One region of the Fictibacillus arsenicus genome, then DNA from elsewhere that is predicted to be linked to it. Evidence: riboswitches for the same ligand, from Rfam matches in the RefSeq annotation. Region 1 holds a riboswitch; the other holds the start of a gene.
The links. A riboswitch is a leader RNA that binds a small molecule or an ion and turns the genes downstream of it on or off. The one in region 1 is predicted to bind FMN.
Positions count from the first base shown of each region.

Region 2: linked by a shared signal. The riboswitch ahead of ABE41_RS15485 (ECF transporter S component) and the one ahead of ribE (riboflavin synthase) in region 1 are both predicted to bind FMN.

Region 1 covers NZ_CP016761.1:613,930-625,339, reverse strand. The annotation lists gene ABE41_RS20475 (protoglobin domain-containing protein) at 1-189, opposite strand, end outside; gene ABE41_RS21195 (hypothetical protein) at 363-515, shown strand; gene ABE41_RS03455 (ABC transporter ATP-binding protein) at 741-2,771, opposite strand; gene ABE41_RS03450 (ABC transporter ATP-binding protein) at 2,774-4,531, opposite strand; gene ribH (6,7-dimethyl-8-ribityllumazine synthase) at 5,979-6,446, opposite strand; gene ABE41_RS03435 (bifunctional 3,4-dihydroxy-2-butanone-4-phosphate synthase/GTP cyclohydrolase II) at 6,464-7,657, opposite strand; gene ribE (riboflavin synthase) at 7,669-8,319, opposite strand; FMN riboswitch at 8,813-8,967, opposite strand; gene ABE41_RS03425 (TrkH family potassium uptake protein) at 9,023-10,393, opposite strand; gene ABE41_RS03420 (hypothetical protein) at 10,496-11,281, opposite strand; gene ABE41_RS03415 (hypothetical protein) at 11,284-11,410, opposite strand, start outside.
Region 2 covers NZ_CP016761.1:3,017,265-3,028,674, reverse strand. The annotation lists gene ABE41_RS15505 (LSM domain-containing protein) at 1-275, shown strand, start outside; gene ABE41_RS15500 (NAD(P)/FAD-dependent oxidoreductase) at 581-1,645, opposite strand; gene ABE41_RS15495 (YuzB family protein) at 1,874-2,110, shown strand; gene ABE41_RS15490 (NupC/NupG family nucleoside CNT transporter) at 2,324-3,538, shown strand; gene ABE41_RS15485 (ECF transporter S component) at 3,786-4,364, opposite strand; FMN riboswitch at 4,562-4,716, opposite strand; gene ABE41_RS15480 (hypothetical protein) at 4,815-5,057, shown strand; gene dapF (diaminopimelate epimerase) at 5,075-5,938, shown strand; gene mqnE (aminofutalosine synthase MqnE) at 6,158-7,255, opposite strand; gene ABE41_RS15465 (aspartyl-phosphate phosphatase Spo0E family protein) at 7,588-7,767, shown strand; gene ABE41_RS15460 (HesB/IscA family protein) at 7,847-8,203, shown strand; gene ABE41_RS21105 (hypothetical protein) at 8,257-8,418, opposite strand; gene ABE41_RS21100 (hypothetical protein) at 8,557-8,730, opposite strand; gene ABE41_RS15450 (NAD(P)/FAD-dependent oxidoreductase) at 8,793-9,773, opposite strand; gene ABE41_RS15445 (NAD(P)/FAD-dependent oxidoreductase) at 10,156-11,355, shown strand.

The DNA of each region.
Region 1 (11,410 bases):
TGAAATTAAGGGCTTTAGCGACCTGATAAGAGACAGATCTTCCAGTGTAAGAGAAATCATGTTTAATTGCTTCTGCCACTCACTGTCTGACGGTACGTTAATTTTCACTTCATTAATAAAATCATTTGATAAATTCAGCACAGAGTTTTTTTCAGCTTTTTTAGTTAAGATGCTCAAGATCGAAGCCATTGTCTTTTCCTTCTTCCTTTATAATCACTTATTTAATCTAATCCAAAATTTAGCGAATCGATGTGACTTTTATCACATTTTGTCACTACTATGTTTTATCGACAACAAAAAGGGTATCTTCAAGTAAGCAAAAATAACTATTATTAAAAATAATGAAACGAGGAGTGGTTCACATGTGGAAAAAAAGATGGGCAGCCGGTACTTTGGCAGCGATGTTAACATTAGGTGGATTAACTGCTTGCGGTGATGGCGTCGATCAGGATAACGGTGTAGATGACGGCGAACAAAACGATGAAATGGATGAAAAGAATAAAGAAGAAAATTAATACAAGAAAAAGAGCTGGCTCAACCTCGGTTGAATCAGCTCTTTTTTGTAATTTACGGTACGTGTTCTTTTATTTATTACACGTTCGCCCAAGAATGGCTGTTTACGCTCAGAATACGGCTAGTTACGCTCAAACTGCTCGAGCTACGCTCAAAATCCATCCCGTTTCGCTCAAAATCACCTTATCTGCGCTCAAAAAAATCTATTTACCATATCTACAGAGCAATTAAGCTGTTTTTTCAGCACGTTTTTCTGTCTTTCCTTGCTGAAGCTGATACATTTGGAAGTATCGTCCTTTTTGCTCCATCAGTTCATCATGATTTCCGCGTTCCACAATTACACCGCGGTCTAGAACGAGGATCTGGTCTGCACTCTTAATCGTTGAAAGGCGGTGAGCAATAATGAACGTAGTTCTTCCCCGCTTCAATACATCAAGTGCCTCCTGAATGACAGCTTCTGTTTCAGTATCAATACTTGCTGTTGCTTCATCCAGTATTAAAATCGCCGGATTATATGCAAGTGCTCTAGCAAATGAGATCAGCTGTCGCTGTCCTGAAGAAAGCGTACTTCCCTTCTCAATAACCGGTTCATCCAACCCTTTTGGAAGGTTATTAATAAAAGGCATTGCCCCAACATCAGTTAATGCTTTTTCTACTTGTTCCCTCGTAATTTCGGGATTATCAAGGCTAACGTTAGATGCGATCGTTCCTGTAAACAAGAAAGGATCTTGAAGAACAATCCCCATATGCTGACGCATTTCTTGTTTTGACAGTTCCATGATATCCTTGCCGTCAATCATAATTTTGCCCTGCTTAATGTCATAAAAACGGAAAAGCAAGTTCATGATTGAACTCTTTCCAGAGCCGGTATGGCCAACAAGTGCTACTGTTTCACCTTGATTTGCTTCAAAGTTAATATTTTTCAGCACAGGTTCTCCATCCACATAGCTGAAAGTAACGTCCTTGAATTCTACATTTCCTTTATAACGAGCGATTTCGTTCTCCGTAACCGTCTGACCTGGTTCATCCATTAATACAAAAACCCTCTCAGCGGAAACGAGTGCCTGTTCTAGTTGAGCAAGCTGATTCACCATCCCTGTAACGGGGTGGAACATTCGGTTCAAATAATCTACAAAAGCATAAAGAACCCCTATTGAAATAGCTGATCCCACACCAAGTGCCTGACCTCCAAAGTGCCAAATAAAGGCCATGAATGCAAGGTTTTTCAGGAATAATACTAGATTGTGTCCTGTCATGGCATTCAGACTTAACAGTTTGTTTTGAAACGTGAAGTATTCTTTATTCATTGTCTCAAACTCTTCCGTTGTTTCCCTCTGTCTCTTAAATGCCTGAATGATAGTCATACCGTTTATTGACTCATTTATCATTCCATTTATATCACTGAGTGTAGAACGGATTTTATGATTATACTTTGATGCAAACTTGCGGTAAATCTTAATCCAAACTACCAGTATCGGTACTAGAATCAAACAGATCGTTGCAAGCTTAACATCCAGCAAGAACAATGCTGTAAAGATACCTGTCAGATAGATGATTCCCGTAAAGAAGTTCGCAAGTACGTTTATAAAAAGTTCTTTTATCGCTTCAGTATCGTTTGTTATGCGAGAAACGATTTTACCTGCTGGCTGATTATCAAAATACGTGATCGCTACTCGCTGTACGTGAGCAAATACGTCCTGGCGAATTTTTTTGATAACCAAGTTTGATGATCGCTGCAGCATATAGCGCTGACCATACTGAAAGAATGCTGCGAATATAAGCAACCCTAAATAGATCATCATAAGCTTCATGATCCCTGCAATTTCAGGTTCATAGAAAGAGAATGTTTCCCCTAGACTCAGCTTATCCGCCAGGTAAGTTTCAGATTTTCCTTTATAAGAAATCGTCACTTCTCCATTTTCAGCTGATCGTTCACCGGTAATTGAAACAGGCTGATCAATTACAAAATAATCACGTTTCACCTGTACAACCCGTATTTCTTTTCCTTTATTTTCTCCCTGATCAAAATGATCACTTCGTTTATACCAGTTTCCATCGTACTTCACTGCCGCTTTTTCTTCTTCACTCACCTGATACCATGGTTTTTCAATACCAAGAATATGATCGTCAATCATTGTTTTAGCGATAAATGGTCCAGTCAGTTCAGCTGCTATTGCAACAGTCAGCATGAGCAATCCTAGAATGAAGTTCTTTTTATATTGAAGTGCGTATTGAAACAGGCGCTTTCCAACGTTCATGGCTACACCGCCTTATTATCATTTAAGTTTTGTTCGATTTGCTGGCGTTCATGCTGCTCTTTATACCAGCCATCTCGTGCAATCAAATCCTCGTGTCTGCCTTCATCCACGATCATTCCGTCATCAATGACGATGATCCAGTCTGCGTGTTCAACTGCAGATAATCTGTGCGTTGTAATAAATGTCGTTTTACCCGCACGTTCTTTACGAATATTTCCTATAATAGCCGTCTCTGTTTTTGCATCAACTGCAGAAAGCGCATCATCGAGAATTAATATTTCAGGATCAACACATAACGCACGGGCGATAGAAACACGCTGTTTCTGTCCGCCTGATAAAGCTACACCTTTTTCTCCAACAAGGGTATTTAAGCCTTCAGGGAGATACTCAACATCATTTTTAAATGATGCCATCTCCATAACATGGTTCAGTTTATCCGTATCTGCTAAACTATTACCGAACAATATGTTTTCCTGTACGGTTTTAGAAAATAGAATCGCATCCTGCGGTACATACCCGATCCAGCCTTGAAGATCCTCTAAGGCGATATCTTCAATGTCAACACCAGAGAAGCTGATTCTCCCTTCACCAACAGGATATTCTCTCAGCAATTGCTTAAGCAATGTTGTCTTACCGCTTCCGGTACGTCCTACTATTCCGAGTGTTTCACCTTTCTTAACCGTAACATTAATATCTTTTAAGTTATGAGACTCTGATGAAGGATATCGGAACGTGACATCCTCAAATTTAATCGTTCCCGGATCTGATAAAGGAACAAGATCCTCACGATTTTTAACATCTGCTTCATATGCCAGCGTTTCATTTACCCGATCGAGTGAAGCACTTCCGCGTTCCATAACATTGATCAATTCACCCACTGCAATCATCGGCCAGATAAGCATACCTAGATAGACGTTGAAGGTAACAAGTTCTCCAAGGGTAATCGTATTATGAAAAACCATGTATGCTCCATAACCTAATCCGATCAAATAGCTCATCCCTACAAGAATCTTAATGGTTGGCTCAAAAAGAGCATCGATCCTTGAAACAGCAAGGTTCTTTTCAAAAACGTCTTCGGTTACTTTATTGAAGCGTTCTACATCCGCTTCTTCCTGTACATAAGCACGGATAACACGGACTCCTTGAATACTTTCCAGAACCGAATCGTTCATTTCACCAAAAGCATCCTGTGCAACCGTAAAACGCTGATGCACTTTTTTACCGTACTTTTTAATAATAAATGCAATAACCGGCAGCGGAATAAGAGCTGCAAACGTCAATTTCCAGCTGATCATAAATCCCATTACAAACAAGATCGTAAGCATGAAAAGACTCGAATCAACGAGTGTTAAAATTCCGAATCCTGCAGTCATTGAGATGGCTTTTAAATCGTTTGTCGCACGTGCCATCAAATCTCCTGTTCTATTTTTCTCAAAAAATGTAGGAGTCATTTTTAATAAGTGACGCATGAATCTTGAACGCATCGTTCGTTCTATAATAAAAGCGCCTCCAAAAAGCTGGTACATCCAGATGTACATCGTGATATACATCGATACCAGTACTGCCACAAAAATTCCAAGAGTTTTCATCATATCTTCTCTAGTGATCGTACCCATATGAATGGAATCTATTGTATTTCCTATTAGTTTAGGAGGAATAATCTCAATAATTCCAACACCGGTTAACAGAACAACCGCCACCGTATACCGTATCCAATGCCTCTTAAAAAACCAGGCTAACTTCCCTAAAACCGAAAACATATCGTTCTCTCCTCTCTATCTCGCTGTCTTCTATTAAACAATTTGTAAAAACTGAGCTACCCAAAAAGTGTATGATCCTTGCGTTCTAGCCACACCATTAACACTCCATTTTCCATTTCCTTTACCTCCAGATTTTTATGGGCTGTTTCCGTAAAACTTTGTTGCTCTTGAAAGTGGTTGATTTCCGCTCCTGGTTGCTCGCTTTCCACGGGGCGTGCGGTGAGCCACGAAAGTACTGCTCCTGCGTCTGCGAGAAAATTCTGCTGAAGCGGGCTTCCTCGTCGCATGCCTTACGAGAAGAATACTCAGGTAGCTGGCACGCTGATCCCGTAGGAGTCTCACACCTTGCTCTCCAATCAACTTGTCAATGAAGTGAATGGAAAAAAGAGCAAAAGCAACAATCTTTTCAGAGAACAGCCTTTTTATATATTGCAAAAGAAGAGCAGCCTCTTCGTGCAAATGAAAATAAAAAAGCATACCACTCGAAGGCGATATGCTTTAATAACCATAAAAAAACACACGTCACGACTGGAGTGACCTGCGTATTGAATATGTATAGAGATCGGACAAAACTAAGAGAAAGGAATCCTAATACAACTCTTCCGGCAGGCCATGATATGAAATTGTAGAGTCTTTGCCCATTGCAATACAGACCGTTAATTGAGAAACAATCATTTCTTTCACCATGACACAACCATCCTTTCCATAATTTTGTAGTTTGTAACTTTGGTAATCTTAACACTATTCTAATAACTATGTCAATTCATTTTAGATATGCTAAATAAAATAATTTACTTGTTAATATATGTCATGAAATTTAAAAATGTGTGTCCAATTTTTCTTTTTATTAATACGGCTATTTTCTAAAAGAATGTTGCTATTAATTCGTTTTTGTGAAGGTCCTTCGTTGACTAGTTGATTGGAGTGCAAGGTGCGAGACGCCGGGTAGGATCAGCTGGACTCTTGATAAATCCGCGGTAAGCATAAGGTGAATGGGTGAATGGGTGAGTGGGCTAAGATAGCGCTTTAGCCTTCATGGCCATTTACCATATGATAAGTATCTCATGTCCTTGGCAGATGCAATTTCACGGTACGTGTTCTTTTATTTATTACACGTTCGCTCAGACTCATTGAGGTTTCGCTCAAAAACGCCGAGTTACGCTCAAGATTGTCTCGCTACGCTCAAACTGCCTTTAGTTTCGCTCAAAATTTTCCTTTTTCGCTCAAAGTCCTTCGTTTTTACATAAAAAAAGGGACAGAACTGAGAAGCTAGCCGCAGCAGCTAGACAAATGATCCCCCGCAGTCTTAGCTTAGCTCACCGCACGCCCCGGAAAGCGAGCATCCTGGAGCGGAAGTCAACCACTTTCAATAGCAACAAAGTTAACCAAAAACAGCCATTAATTTAAATAAACCCGCCACAATGTGACGGGTTATCTATACCTATTTTTATGAAAACTGGCGAGTTAGGTTTGCCATCTCAATTGCAGAAACCGCAGCTTCCCAGCCCTTGTTTCCTGCTTTTGTTCCAGCTCTTTCAATAGCCTGTTCGATAGAATCTACTGTTAATACACCGAAAATGACAGGCACACCGCTCGTCATTGATGCTTGCGCTACACCTTTAGCAGCTTCGTTGCACACATAATCAAAATGAGGCGTCGATCCGCGGATGACAGCTCCTAACGTAATAACGGCATCATAGTTTCCGCTGTCCGCCATCTTTTTCGCGATTAATGGAATTTCAAATGCTCCTGGAACCCAGGCGATATCTACATCTTCTTCTGAAACCCCATGTCTTTTGAAAGCATCCTGTGCGCCAGAAACTAATTTATCTGAAATAAAATCATTAAAGCGTCCTGCAACGATCCCTACTTTTAATCCTGATCCAACTAAATGTCCTTCAAATAATTTTGCCATTTTTGGTTCCTCCTGTTTTAGAAATGAAGCATATGCCCCAATTTGTTTTTCTTTGTTTTCAAATAGTCTTCATTGCTTTCATTGTGAGGCATCTGAAGCGCTACTCGCTCGGTAACTTCAAGATCATAGCCTTTAAGACCGGCGATTTTCCTCGGATTATTCGTTAGAAGTTTCATTTTATTGATGCCTAGATCTTTTAAGATTTGTGCTCCGATTCCGTAATCACGCAAATCTGGCGCAAACCCAAGCTGTTCGTTCGCTTCAACTGTATCAAGACCTTCTTCTTGCAGTTTGTAAGCTTTCATTTTGTTAATGAGTCCGATACCTCTTCCCTCTTGCCTCATATACAATAAGACTCCGCGGCCTTCTTTCTCGATCTGTGAAAGTGCTGCATGAAGTTGAGGTCCGCAGTCACAGCGGTTTGAACCAAAAACATCTCCAGTCAGACATTCAGAGTGAACCCGCACCAACACAGGCTCACCGTCGCTTATATCACCTTTTATCAGTGCAACATGTTCTTTGTTGTCCAACACATTAGAAAAGCCAGCCGCTTTAAAATCACCATACTCTGTTGGAAGGTTGATTTCGACTTCCCTTTTCACCATTTGCTCTGTTTTGTTTCGGTATGTGATCAGATCTTTTATCGTTATCAACTTCATATTGTGCTGTTTCGCTAATTCTACAAGTTCTGGTACACGTGCCATCGTACCGTCTTCTTTCATGATTTCACAGATAACACCCGCAGATTTGCTCCCCGCCATTTTTGCCAGGTCGATAGCAGCTTCAGTATGACCGGCTCTTCTTAGGACTCCGCCTGTTTTACCGATCAATGGAAAAATATGACCAGGACGTTTGAAATCAGATGGAACCGAGTCTTCATTCACCAGCTCACGAACAGTGGCAGCTCGTTCTTGTGCTGAGATTCCAGTTGTAGTTGATACATGATCCACACTAATCGTAAATGCAGTGCCATGAGAATCTGTATTGGCTGCAACCATCGGGGATAAATCAAGCTTAACTGCAATTTCTTCTGAGATCGGTGTACACACTAACCCTCTGCCATGTGTAACCATAAAGTTGATGGATTCAGCTGTTATCCCTTCTGCCAGGGCAACAAAATCCCCTTCATTTTCACGGTCTTCATCATCAACTACAATAACAATTTTTCCTGCTTTTAAATCTTCTACAGCTTCCTCTATGGAGTGGAACATTGACTCTCCTCCTAAAATCCGTGCTCTTGTAAGAAATCAAGAGACAGCTTCGACTTTTGTTTAGTTTTTTCTTTTTCTGGAGACAGCATTCTGGATACGTATTTCGCAAGCATATCGCATTCGATGTTTACAAGATCTCCAGTTGTTTTCTTTCCTAAAATAGTATGATCCGCCGTATGAGGAATAAGGGAAACCGTAATTGTATTCTTTGTTACATCAAAAACAGTAAGGCTCGTTCCATCAACGCATACGGACCCTTTTAACATGAAGTACCTCATCAAATGATCAGGAAGAGAAATGGTATAGTAGATCGCATTCTTTTCTGGACGCTTCTCCGTGATTTGTCCGGTTCCATCGACATGCCCTGAAACAAAATGTCCGCCAAACCGCCCCCCGGCTGCCATTGCCCGTTCTAAATTAACAGGATCACGATTGTTTAAAAGTTTCAATGTGGAAGTCCTGAACGTTTCAGGCATAACATCTACTGTGAATTGACTAGAGTTATAAGATGTTACGGTAAGACATACCCCGTTAACTGCAATACTGTCCCCAAGGTTTACATCCTGCAGAACTTTTTCAGCAGATATGGTGAGAACGATTGTTTCGTTTCCTTTATTAATAGACTTAATCGTACCGAGTTCTTCAATGATTCCTGTAAACAAAAACTTTACCTCCCTTGCCCGTTCTTTTTCAATATTCGCTGATCGTAAATGTGCTTGAATCTGGGAGTTTTTTTGTGAAAGGCTGTTTTCGTAAACTTTGTTGTTTTTGGAAGATGTTGATTTCCGTACCAGGTTGCTCGCTTTCCGCGGGGCAGGCGGTGAGCCACATTCGTACGTTTCACTTTTAAGTGTCTCACCTGACCCGCTTCATAGAAGTATCCTTGCTCCTGCGTCTACAAGCAAATGCTACAGATGTGAGCTTCCTCGTCGCATGCCTAGCGAGAAGCTTCTCAGGTGGTAGGCACGCACCTTCCACTGCAATCAACTCTTCAATGAAGAACTTCAAAGCTCCCTGTAGCAACAATCTTTTAGAAAAAAGCCTTGTAAAAAAACACCCCGAGAACTCAATCGCTCCCGGGGTTGTTGTTAAAAGGCTATAACTAAATAAACCTTTAAAATCACTGTTTTATTAAACAAGTGTTTAAAAGCATTCACGTTCCTTCTCCCATCCAGACTATACTGTCGGCTTCGGACTTACACCGAATCCACCGTTTTTGCTTAATAACAAAACCGGGTCACGGACTAAGAGACAATTTAACAGCCTCATCACCGCCGGTCGGGACTTTCACCCAAACCCCGAAGGACACTATTTACTTATGTACATTATAAGTAAACATTAGGCTGAATTCAAACGTGATTGCTTTTATTGGCCAATTATTAATTTTTCTTTTGGATAATGAATGTGTTCAGTCGCTACTTTTCCTCGAATAATAAAAAGAAAAGAAAGAACGCCGATTCGTCCGATAAACATCAAAATCATCAAGATCACTTTACCGGTTGAACTTAATGTACCTGTGATTCCAGTTGAAAGTCCTGTAGTTCCAAATGCGGAACAGACTTCAAAAAAGATTTTCTCGATCGGCATTGGGTCTGTAATTGAAATAATTATGGTTGATGTTGTACACAGCACCATGGCAACGATTATTACGATAAATGATTTTTGTATATCTTCCGGGTAGATTTCCCGATTAAAGATTTTGATCGTATTTCGTCCTTTTGCATAAAAGAAAATCGCCAAAGCAGCTACTGCAAATGTTGTTGTCCGAATACCGCCGCCGACACTGCTCGGAGAGGCTCCAATAAACATCATTACGCCCAAAAAGAGCAAAGTTGGAACGGTAAACTCTGAGACGTCCATTGTAGATAATCCGCCGCTTCGGGTTGTAACAGACTGAAACATCGAATAAAAGAATGTTTCATGCCACGATTTACCTTCGAAAAAAGCATTCATCTCCAACAGGTAGATTCCTAATGCTCCCGTTACTACTAATAATGCAAACGTAATAGTTGTTACTTTTGTAAAAAGAGTAAATGTATAGCGCTCCAAATACTTTCTTTCTTTTATAAAATTATTGATCTCTACCAATACAGGAAAACCGATCGCTCCAGACGTAATCAAAAACATAGTCACGATCTGAACGAGGTAATCGTGACGAAACGGCATCAGAGAGCTTCCCGTAATATCGAATCCGGCATTTGTTGTCGCCGTAACTGAGGCGAAGAAAGCGTGGTACAGTACCTCCAGTTCAGTGTCGTAATATGGCTGGAACAGGATAAAGAAAAGCACAGTCCCCACAACTTCTATCCCGATGATCAAGGTTAAAATTTGTTTCATAAGCTGAACGAGACCCGCCAAAGTCGACTGGTTTTGATCTGTCATAATAAGCTGCCGCTCTCTCATACCGATTCTTTTACCGATTAGCAGCCAAATAGCAGTTCCCAGTGTCATTACACCTATACCGCCAATCTGAACAACAATAGCAAGTAAAACAACACCAGTATGATTGAATGTTTCAGAAATATTTACTGAAGTGAGCCCTGTAACACTCACAGCACTTACTGCTGTAAATAATGTATCAATGAAAGAAAGCTTTACTCCCTCTTTATGTCCGACTGGCAAACTTAATAGAATCGTAGCCGCGATAACGGACAATAAATAAAAGATTACGATAAGCTGAACAGAAGTTAAGAAATTCTTTTTTTGTTGTGTAGTTGCAGAATTATTTTTAAACATAGTCTATTTTCACCTGTCGAGGGAATTTTTCTATAACCTTCTGAAATAGTAACAATAGCATTTCCATTTAACAAGGTGAAATCGAACATTTGTTAAAAAATTTCAATCCGTTTCATTTTCAGAAGTCATTCTATTTTCTATTATGTTCATTAAAGATGAAGGTTCATCCACTTTTATTACCACTCTAGTAACTTTCTTTTTAAATCCATAAATGAGGTCTGTCACTACAGGTTCCTTTAAAAGAATTTCGATTGATGGCTTTTCCGGAATAAAATCACTCACTAATGCTTCAAAAGTGTATTTCTTTTCTGAAGCAGATATCGTATCCAGTCCTTCATATCTTCTTATTTGCTTTATGGCTGTATAAGGAAGTGACATTCCCTTAAAGAAGCCGATATTCATAATGATAGAATCTTCCGTTGTGATTAAAGGGATTTTCTTAACTGCCTGCATCTGGCCAAAAAGGAAAAGCACTGAATAGACATTGATGAAGAGCAGTACTAGAGAAAGCGTGTGGTCGATCTTGCTAAAAAAATAGTGAAGTCCAACTGATTCAATAATGAGTGCATGAATCAGCATCAGATTAAGAGCGACAAAGCTTGTTTTTTTATGAAAAGTAAAAACCTCACCTGACTTCAAAGCTGGTTTTCTCCAGGAGAACAAAGCATAGTAAAGCATCGTAATCTCACTGACAACAGCATCGAGCATACGGCTGTCGGAAAAGTGTGAGTAAAACGCTTGTTTAATTTTAATCAGAAATGGAAGTTCAACCCGGAGCTTTCTGTAAGATGCTTTTACTTTAGGAAACTTCCTTATAACTATGATTAACAAATACAGCTCAATTGAAACGAATCCTGCTTCTAACAGGAGTAAAGCTTTTGGGATCATGGCTACATTACTAATAATGAATCTGGAATAATTAAAGTCGCCAGCCCATAGCTTGCGATGGCTGTAAGGACAGTGAGTTTCCAAGAATATCTTTTACGAATAATAAAGTAGTATACAAGAATCGGGATA
Region 2 (11,410 bases), 1.7 Mb from region 1:
AAGATGAATCTTCACATGCGGGGCATTATCACCATCATTATCATGATCTTTGTCTAAAATATATGGGACAGAACGTTACGATCGAATTGAATGATGGCAATGTGTATCATGGTAAGCTTCACAGTTATGATCAGGATAATATGTATATGATCATGCCTGGTGAAAGTGAACAGCGTGACAGCCGTATCATCTTTGTTGGTCCATTCTTTCCGGGCTTTGGAATATTTGGATTTCCATTTTTCCGGATTCGCCGTTTCCGCCCTTTTTGGTGGTAATTATAAAGAAAGCTGACACTAACGTACACCAATAATGTTCGTTAGTGTTTTTTTTGTTTTTTTATGAATTTAGAAAAATTGCGAGCTCACTATAGGGAACTTCAAGATGAAAAAACCGTCATGGAGCGCGAAAAGATGGGGTTACTGAGTGAAACAGAAGGTGTTTGGCGTGAAAGGAGGACTCGTTCGCGTGAAACTTTATCATTCTTGCGTGAACGTGTAATAAAAATAAAAACACGTACCGTAAATAATTTAAGTACGAACAAAAATAGGCCGGCTAACCTATTTGTTAGCCGGCTTATCATTTATACCTGATATTTATATAGCCATAAGATACCTGACTTTAATAAGCGTGGTACGCGGCCAATTAACGCGGCGCTTCCCATCGTGCCGAATCCGCTTTTTTTGCCAAGGGATCCCATAACACCTTTTAGTTTGATCTCGTTCATTTCAGGAAGCGGCTGATTGTTCCAGCGTGCTAATAGAACTTGGGAGATCTGTTCTGCTTGTTCCTCCGCCAGCTGTGCGCTTGGTGCATAAGGAAGACTCGCGCAATCGCCAACTACATAAACATGTTCTTCAGAAGGAAGGTGATGATGTTCCGTTAAAACGACGCGGCCCTGACTGTCTTTTTCAACATCTAGTTCGCGAACAATATGGCTTGGCTGAATGCCTGCTGTCCATACGATAGCATCACATTCTACCTTCTCGTCATGGTTATAAAGTGCGCCTTCTTCGACTTTAGTCACATTAGAATTATTGACTACTTCAACACCATGTTCTACAAACCAGTTTTGAACATAGTTACTTAATCTCTTTTTGTATCCTGAAAGAATGATATCTCCACGGTCAAACAGCTTAATTGATAAATCTGGGCGGCTTTCGCGAAGTTCTGATGCTAGCTCAACACCAGAAAGTCCTGCTCCAACAACACCAACAACGGCATTAGCATGTAAGTTGTTAAGTACTTGATATGTGTGGCGGGACTTATCAATCGTTTGAATACTCAATGTGAATTGATCGGCCCCTGGCACATTATGATACTTGTCTTCACAACCAAGTCCGATAACAAGATCATCATAGGATACATCGTCCTGATCTTTTAAAAGCACTTTTTTCTCATTAATATCGATTCCTGTTACCTCACCATATTTTATGTTTAGGCGAGGGTGCTCAGGAAACGTTACACGAACATGGTGATCAGATATTGTTCCGGCAGCCAGTGCATAATATTCAGTTTTTAAACAATGATATGGCACACGGTCAATGAGTGTAAGCTGAATGTTTTCAGGGAGGTCTGAGGAATTAAGAAGCCTCTTCAACACACGCATATTTCCATATCCTCCGCCAAGTAAAACGAGGTGCTTCATTTGTCATTTCCCCTTTTCTTTCAAGACAATTCTTATCTATTTTTATAGTAGTGTATATTAACCAATAACCTTAAAATACTTTAAGTAAACGATTTCACGTTTTTGACATGTTTAAGTATAGCACTTTGCTATAAATTCACAACTATTTTTGTGGAAAAATCAATGTGTTTACATTGACTAGTCTTCAATAAACCGTTAGGATGGATTCATTAAGAGGTGAAATGAAAGATGAGACCGATTGTTGAGTTTTGTGTCAGTAATTTAGCAAGTGGTGCTCAAAAAGCACTTGAAGAATTAGAAAAAGATTATGATTTAGATGTGATCGAATATGGATGTCTTGGTTATTGCGGACAATGTGCAAAATCACTTTTTGCTCTCGTAAATGGGGATATTGTCCATGGAGAGTCTCCAGAAGAACTCGTAAAGAATATTTACAATCATATAGATGAAAACTTTATGTTTTAGGAACAGCTTCTCATATTTAGATGAAGAAGCTGTTTTTTTATTGGATAGGGCATTATTTATTGGGAAAAATATCTAAGGTGTAAATATTTAAAAAGGGATTGCAATTTTGTCGAAATTTGTTACATTATTAAAGGGTCAGTCATTCGATGTCTGACAACTACTACATGAAAAGAAAGCGTTTTCTTCTAACTTACAAAAGGGGTGTACAACAATATGCAAATTTTATGGGGATTAGGCGGTATGCTAGTACTTCTTGTAATCGCATTCTTACTTTCTCAAAATAAGAAAGCGATTAACTGGAGAACAGTACTAGGTGCTTTAGCTATTCAAGTTGCATTCGCATTGATCGTATTAAAATGGGATGCTGGAAAAAAAGCATTGCAAGGCGTGTCGGAAAAAGTTTCTAACGTTGTTGCTTATGCGAACGAAGGAATTACTTTCTTGTTTGGAAGCATGATTCCAGCAGAAGGAAAAGGATTCATTTTTGCATTTCAAGTGTTAACAGTAATCATTTTCTTCTCTTCTTTAATCTCAGTTCTTTACTATCTAGGTATCATGCAATGGGTTGTAAGAATTTTAGGTGGAGCTTTATCTAAGCTTCTAAGAACAAGTAAAGCCGAATCTATGAGTGCTACTGCAAACATTTTCTTAGGTCAGACTGAAGCACCTCTAGTAATTCGTCCATATATGAACCGTTTAACTCAATCTGAGCTTTTCGCAGTTATGGTTGGTGGACTAGCATCAGTAGCAGGTTCTGTTCTAATTGGATACTACCTTTTAGGTGTACCACTAGAGTACTTGATCGCAGCAAGCTTTATGTGTGCTCCAGCTGGACTTGCGATTGCTAAAATCATTGTTCCAGAAACAGAAGAGCCAGAAACAATGGGTGAAATTAAGCTTGAACGTGATAAAGATACAGTAAATGTAATCGACGCTGCAGCAAAGGGTGCTGGAGATGGGCTTCAAATCGCATTAAACGTCGGGGCAATGCTACTTGCTTTCATCGCATTGATCGCTCTTGTGAACGGAATCCTTGGCGGTATCGGCGGATGGTTCGGTTATGATATAACACTTCAGCAAATCTTAGGCTACCTATTTGCACCAATCGCATTTGTAATCGGTGTACCATGGGACGAAGCAGTTAAAGCCGGTACTTTTATTGGTCAAAAGATTGTATTGAATGAGTTTGTTGCTTACTCTGAATTCGCACCACAGATTCCTGAACTTAAGGAAAAAACAGTAGCAGTTGTCAGCTTTGCACTTTGTGGTTTCGCAAACCTTTCATCTATCGCAATTCTTTTGGGTGGACTTGGAGCAATGGCACCAAGCCGTCGTCCAGACATCGCAAGATTAGGAATGCGTGCAGTAATTGCAGCTACAATTGCAAACTTACTAAGCGGTGCAATCGCTGGTATGTTCATTCTATAAAATTTTTTATAATGATGCTCAAGCGCATGCTTGAGCGTCTTTTTTTTGGTTTAATGGATTGAGTGATAAGGTGCAGAAAAGCAGGAATCCAGAAATTTTGACCTTGAATCCAAAAGTTTTAGGTTCGAATCCAAAAGTTTGGGCTGTTTATCCACGAGTCGACTTTCCTGGACAAATATCGACAGCTCTTCCTCAAACCAAAAAAACCGCTGCGTAACTAATGAACGCAACGGTTTTATCTATTATATTAAGCCTGCTGAGCAATTTGTTTCATCACCCAAGGCTTCATTCTATTGTATAAAGCTAAAAACAATAAAGTAATGATCGTACCCTTTATTAGGTTAAATGGTGTGATCCCTTTGATGATCAGGTCCATCATCATCTGACTGGACATCGGCTCAGCACCAAGGAACCAGGTATATGCCGGCAGGATAATAATATAATTAAGGAATCCCATCGTTAATGTCATTAAAGCTGTTCCTAAAATCAACCCGCCTGAAAGACGTTTAACCGTATGTTTTTTACGGAATAAGTACGAAACTGGAAGAATAAACAGTACACCTGCAATAAAATTAGCGAGCTGTCCGACTGGAACACCCGTAAAGCTTCCTACAATACCATAGTGCAGCGTGTTTTTGATTCCTTCAACCATGATACCAGCAATTGGCCCAAAGATTATGGCCGCCAGCAGTGCGGGAACTTCACTAAAGTCGATTTTTAAGAATGGTGGAAGCCCCGGAAATGGAAAGTCGAGCATCATCAGCAGATATGCAATTGTGCTGAGCATTGATACAGCTACCATTTGTTTGATTTTTCCCTTTTGCATTGAAATCTCTCCTCTTTTTGTCTTGCGCCATCTAATGATTTCAAATGCAGCACAGCCTGTATCACACAAAAAAACCTTAGCCAAAAAAATGGTCTAAGGGAGTTAGTGTATGAAGAACAGCATGAGAAAGAAGCATTTTAGAGTTTAAAATGCGTACTTAAACAAAGGGTTCAATTTTATAAAATGAACCGCTGTACCAACATCTTCTCCCATCCAGACTATACTGTCGGCTCTGGAGTTACACCAGATCAGCATGAAAAATTCATTGCTGAATTTTTCCGCTCACGGGCTGATGAAGAGGGAATCTTCAATTACCGCCGGTCGGGAATTTCACCCTGCCCCGAAGATGGATCGCTATTGTATTTTGTTACATGACCTATTATACTTTAAAAAATGTTAATTGTGAATGATAATGCAATTATCACACCTTCCAAATAGAGGATGAATCACATGAAAATAACCTTTGAATATACATGGCCTTATGAACGAATGATGAATGACATCTATATCGCCGAGTGTCCTTTTTGTAAAAGTGACAACGTGCTTACAAGTTTTAAAGAAGAGCAGATGGAGCTTGCAAAAGAAGGCGTAAAGCAGCGGTTGATCATGCCGTGCTGTCACGGAAAGCTTACAATACTTAATGCTGATGACGATTATTTTTATACAGATGAAAAATTAAGAGGTCAACAATAAGGAGCTTTAAATAAATCATGAAGAAGCTGAAATTCACAAAAATGCATGGACTCGGAAATAATTATATCTATGTGAACATGTTTGAGGAAACAATTGCAGAAGCTGACCTGGCAGATCTTGCTGTTGCGGTATCAAATCCTTATACAGGAATCGGGTCAGACGGGATGATTTTAATTTGTCCGAGTGAAAAAGCACCGGTTAAAATGAGGATATTTAATAACGATGGTTCAGAAGCAAAAAACTGCGGTAACGGTCTCCGCTGTGTGGCTAAATATGCTTATGAAAATGGCATTGTTGAGGAAGAGGAATTCCAAATTGAAACGCTTGGGGGACTCGTCACAGCGAAGGTCTCCTTAAATGATCAAAATAATGTATCTTTAGTTACAGTTAACATGGGAAATCCGATTCTCCAGCCGGAGCAAATTCCCGTAAAAGGATTTTCTGGAAAAGACCACGTAATAAATGAGCGTGTTACTTTTAGTGATCATACAATGTATATGACAGCCGTATCCATGGGAAATCCCCATGCAATTTTCTTTGTTGATAACATAAATGAAGCGCCATTACACTCGCTCGGTCCAGTAATTGAGAAGGATGCCATGTTTCCTGATTGGGTAAATGCAGAGTTCGTAGAGAGCATTTCCGAAAATGAGATGCACTTTAGAGTTTGGGAAAGAGGTTCCGGAATCACACAAGCTTGTGGCACAGGAGCATGTGCAGCTGCAGTAGCAGCTATTTTAAACGGGAAATCTGAAAAAAATACTGATATTACCGTTCATTTGGCTGGTGGTGACCTAATTATTAATTGGCAGAATGACGGGGATGTGTTAATGACAGGTCCAGCAGAAGTCATCTGTACAGGTGAATACCTTTTAAAATAGGACAATGACAGTCTGAGCGAAAATAGACCTTGTTTGAGCGTAGAACGAAAATTTTGAGCGATAATCCGCATAGTCTGAGCGAAGATCGTATATTTTGAGCGAAAACCGGCCAACAATGAGCAAACGTGTAATAAATAAAAAAACACGTACCGTAAAAGACAGCTAATGCTAAATAATAAGCCCGACTACAAATAAATGTAGTCGGGCTTTCTTCATTAATTAATATTTTTGGATGATGTTATAGAATGTATCACGTTCAACTGGCACTTTATTTGCCGTTTTTATTAAGTGAACGAGTTCTTTACGAGTAATACCAGCCGATGTTAAAGCACCAACAGCATGTGAGATGCGTTCTTCGATCAGTGTTCCATGGATATCATCTGATCCAAAGGTAAGAGCCATTTGTGTAAGCTGTACGCCGATATTGATCCAATACGCTTTAATGTGGTCAAAGTTATCCAGCATGAGACGGCTAATTGCCATCGTTCTCATATCATCAAAAGCAGATGTTCTTCTCGTTAAGCCCATCGATTGTGTACGAGGCTGCATAGCAAGCGGAATGAATACCATGAAACCGTTCGTTACGTCTTGAAGCTGGCGCAGGCGATCCATATGAATCAGGCGCTCTTCTTTTGTTTCAATAGAACCGTATAACATAGTTGCGTGTGTCTTCAGTCCTAATCCATGTGCAATTTCATGGGCTTCAAGCCATTGATCAGTTGAAGCTTTGTCAGGACTCATTTTCAGACGATATCGTTCAGTAAGGATTTCAGCTCCTCCGCCTGGCATCGTATCAAGGCCGGCTTTGATAAGCTCCTGCAATGCTTCTTTCATTGAAATACCAGCAATTCTAGAGAAGAATTCAATTTCAGCCCCAGTATATGCTTTTACAGTTACTTGAGGATAGTGCTTTTTCAATGTGCTGACCGTATTTAAATAGTAATCAAATGGAACTTCGTGATTGTGTCCGCCAACGATGTGGAACTCACGGATATTGTCATTCCAGCGTTTTTGAACATACTCTAAAAGTTGTTCATCATTCATTGTATAGGCGCCTTCTTCTCCAGGCTTGCGTTTGAATCCGCAGAAGCTGCAAGTCGCTTCACAAACGTTTGTTGGATTGATATAAAGGTTTTCGATGAAATAGACATGATCTCCGTTTTTTTGACGGTTCACTTCATTTGCGAGTGACGCTACAGATAACAAATCGTCAGTTTCATATAGATACAAACCATCTTCTATTGTAAGACGTTCACCATGTTTAACTTTCTCTGCAATTGCTTCCATTCGAGTATCGAACGTTAAAATATTTGCCATGTTTTTATCCCCCTAATTTTCTAGCGAAATGTTCGGATGATTTTTAAATTTTTGGATCTTCGCAGAGACTATGCTCTCCTTTTACAAAGACTTTACGAATACTATGTAAAATAAGGAATTAAAAGATAATCTAAAAAACAAGCCTATTCAGGCATTAAGATGCTTTTTTCATTATAAGCCTAATCATACATTTGGACAAGGAAGTCACTTTTATAAAAACTTTCCAATACAAAAAAATAGTTTTTTTATTAAGGGTTTATTGTCTATTAATTGAAATAACTGTAAAATAGATATACCTTACTTGTCTTAAATATAAGAGTGGAGTGACGAAAATGAAAGCCACATCAGCTGCCGCTAGACTAGAAAAAATAGAACAATTAGAAAGTCTGCGAAATAAGATGATACAAACAGCAAATACTTTTGGAATACAGCATCCTATGGTTTTAAAATATAGTAAAAAAATTGATGAAACTCATAATAAAATTATGCAGTTGCAGCTTAACGAAAAATAGTACCAAAGCCGATACCTTGAGAGCTTATATCGGAAACGGTATACTAAAGTCATAATCCTTTTAAAAGGAGTGAAAATGAATGATCATTGAAATTACTGAAAGTGCAGCAAGCAGAATCAAGGAAATGCTGGCTGATGAAGAAGATAAAAACCAATTTCTTCGTGTTGCTGTAAAAGGCGGAGGATGTACAGGGCTATCATACGGAATGGGATTCGATAGTGACCTTGCCGACTCCGACCAAGAAGAAATGATTGAAGGTATCCGCGTCGTTGTAGATGAAGAAAGTGCCAAAGTGTTAAAAGGCACTGTTATTGATTTTAAACAAAATATGATGGGCGGAGGATTTACGATTACAAATCCAAATGCCATCGCTTCGTGCGGCTGCGGATCATCATTCCGTACAGCAACAAATGCCGGTAGTCCTGAGGAATGCTAACAATACGACAAAACCTCCTGAACATTTTGTTCAGGAGGTTTTGTTATGTATTTTTATACAAGTTTAAATATTAACGCGAGACCTATTAAATCCGAAAAAACGGATGCACCTATAAGCAGCATTTTGTTTTGCTTGCTTGTCTGTTTTAAACCAAGGGGCATTAAAACAGTTCCTAAAATAAAGAACACGATACCGAAAATCAAGTTCATTTCCATGGATTTATCTCCTTATCTAAAAAAGGGTATAAGAAAACCCGGCGCGCCAACACCGGGTGAAAAAACTGATTGGTCAGCGGCACTTGTCCGCCTCACAAACTATAATAACAAAGAATGACTCCTTAATCCAGAAGGAAATTATTCCAAGGTGTATTTTTCCAGTTCGCTTAAAAGTCCTTTTAAACGAGGGACTTGAACTTTCGTTTCCTCTAAAAAGGATTCATCAGTTATGTGAAGCTGGCTTATAATTCTTTGAATTTCCTGCAAACAATCAGCAGCATGCATCTCTTCTTCAGTGAATTGTCTATTCAATTAATTTCACTCCTTCATTACATATGTAGAAAAGGCACCAGAACCTGGCGCCTTTCGGATTTTTAAAATAAACTTGTGCTGTGCATAGGCTGTGTTTTTGCATTAGGATCGATATATGTTTTCGCGTTGTTTACTGCAGTTGGCGCTTCCCCGAAACCAGAAGCGATCAGCTTTACTTTGCCGTTATACGTACATACATCACCCGCAGCATAAATTCCTTTAATGTTTGTTTCCATCTTAGAATTAACCACAATCGAATTCTTTTGGATATCGAGACCCCAAGTTTTAATTGGACCGAGAGAAGAAATGAATCCGTAGTTAACGATAACTGCATCCACATCAATTGTTTCTTTTAAGTCTCCGTTTTCTAAAACGACTGCTGAAATGTTTTCACCGTCACCAATCAATTCGGTTATTTGATATGGAGTCTTAACAACAACCTTAGAATTCATTAATTGTTCAACACTGTGCTCATGTGCTCGGAACTTGTCACGTCTGTGAGTCAGTGTCACTTCTGGTGAGATTGGCTCGAGCATTAACGACCAGTCCAGAGCTGAATCTCCGCCGCCGCAAACCAGAACTCTCTTGCCTGCAAATGCTTGGAGATCATCCACGAAATAGTGCAGGTTTTTACCTTCATATTGTTGTGCAGAAGCTAACTCTAATCGGCGTGGCTGGAAAGCACCAACACCGGCTGTAATCAGAACTGCTTTACTATAATGAACCGTTTTATCGGTAGTTAATTCAAAAATCTCTTCTTCATTTTTTTCAACGTTCTGAACAGACTCTTCTAAGACAACTTCAGGATTAAATTGCATAGCCTGCTCTTTTAAGTTGTTAACAAGGTCTTGAGCCAGAACTTTTGGGAAACCGGCAACATCGTATATGTATTTTTCAGGGTATAATGCAGAAAGCTGTCCGCCGAGCTGCGGCATACTTTCAATAATCTTAACTTTCATTTGACGCATGCCGCCGTAGAATGCAGCAAATAATCCAGATGGACCTCCACCAATAATCGTAATATCGTAAATTTCTTTTGCCATCACTTTCACCTCTTCTGTTTTCTATGACTGATGAACATGTAATATGTTCTGACCAGAACTTTTTGCTATCTCCCACTAAACATTCTTTATGAAGGCAAAAAGTCCTCTTTTTTTACTAGTATATTTTGGCATTGAATGATACTCAAAAAGACAACAATCCACAATAGAATTGAATATTAATCATAACGAAAAAAAGGTTGAAAAAACAAGAAAAAAGGAATAAGATGAGTTTGTATGAATAAAAGATGTCGATATTTCGAACATTTTTTTTTGGATTTATTTATGTCTTATTACGTGAAATATATCACAATCTATTCCTTTTCTTCATATTTAATGAATGAAAAGGTCAAACTAAAAAAAATGAGAACTGGAAGTGAAATTTATGAGTAAGCCAAAAATACTTATTCTAGGCGGCGGATATGGCGGAATCATGTCAGCTGTTCGTTTACAGAAAGAATTAGGATCAGATGAAGCAGAAGTAACACTGGTAAACAAACATAACTATCATTACCAAACAACATGGCTTCACGAAAATGCAGCAGGTACTTTGCATCACGATAAAACGCGTATCATGATCGACAACATCATTGATATGAACAAAGTGAACTTTGTACAAGATACTGTTGTAGAAATTAAAAAAGATGAAAAGCGTGTTATTCTAGAAAACCAAGAGTTAACATATGACTATTTAGTTATTGCTCTAGGATCAGATCCAGAAACTTTCGGAATCCAAGGTCTTAAAGAAAATGCATTCAGCATCCGCAGCATTAACTCAGTACGTAAAATCCGTGAGCATATCGATTATTCTTTTGCTCGTTATAATAACGAAGGTCAAAAAGACGAGCTTATTACAATCGTAGTAGGTGGAGCTGGATTTACAGGTATTGAATTCGTAGGTGAACTTGCTGACCGTGTTCCTGAACTTTGCCGTGAGTATGATATTCCTCGTGAAAAAGTGCGTATCGTAAATATCGAGGCTGCTCCAACAGTACTTCCTGGATTTGATGAAGAGCTTGTTGAGTATGCAATCAACAACCTTGAGCGCCGCGGAATTGAATTCCTTGTTAACACTCCGATTAAAGAGTGTAATACAGACGGAGTTGTTCTTGCGAATGGTGAAGAGATCAAAGCAAACACAATCGTTTGGACAGGCGGAGTTCGCGGTAACCATCTAGTAGAAGAAGCTGGATTCGAAACAATGCGCGGACGTGTGAAAGTTGATAAGGATCTTCGTATGCCAGGGTTTGATTACATCTTCGTTGCAGGGGATTGCGCGCTTATCATTGACGAAGAAGCAAACCGTCCATATCCTCCAACTGCACAAATCGCAATTCAGCAAGCTTATACAATCGGCCGCAACATCAAAGCGTTGATGAATGGCGGAAAGCTTGAAGAATTCAAACCTGACATTAAAGGTACGGTTGCATCACTTGGTAAAGGTGAAGCGATCGGTAAAGTAGGAAACAAGAAATTGTTCGGTGCTACTGCATCTGCAATGAAAAAAGTAATCGATAACCGTTACCTATTTTTACTTGGCGGGGTACCAATGGTTATTAAAAAAGGTAAATTAAAACTTTTCTAAATCGAATCGTGTAAACTAAGAACAGGAGCTAATGCTTCTGTTCTTTTTTATATAA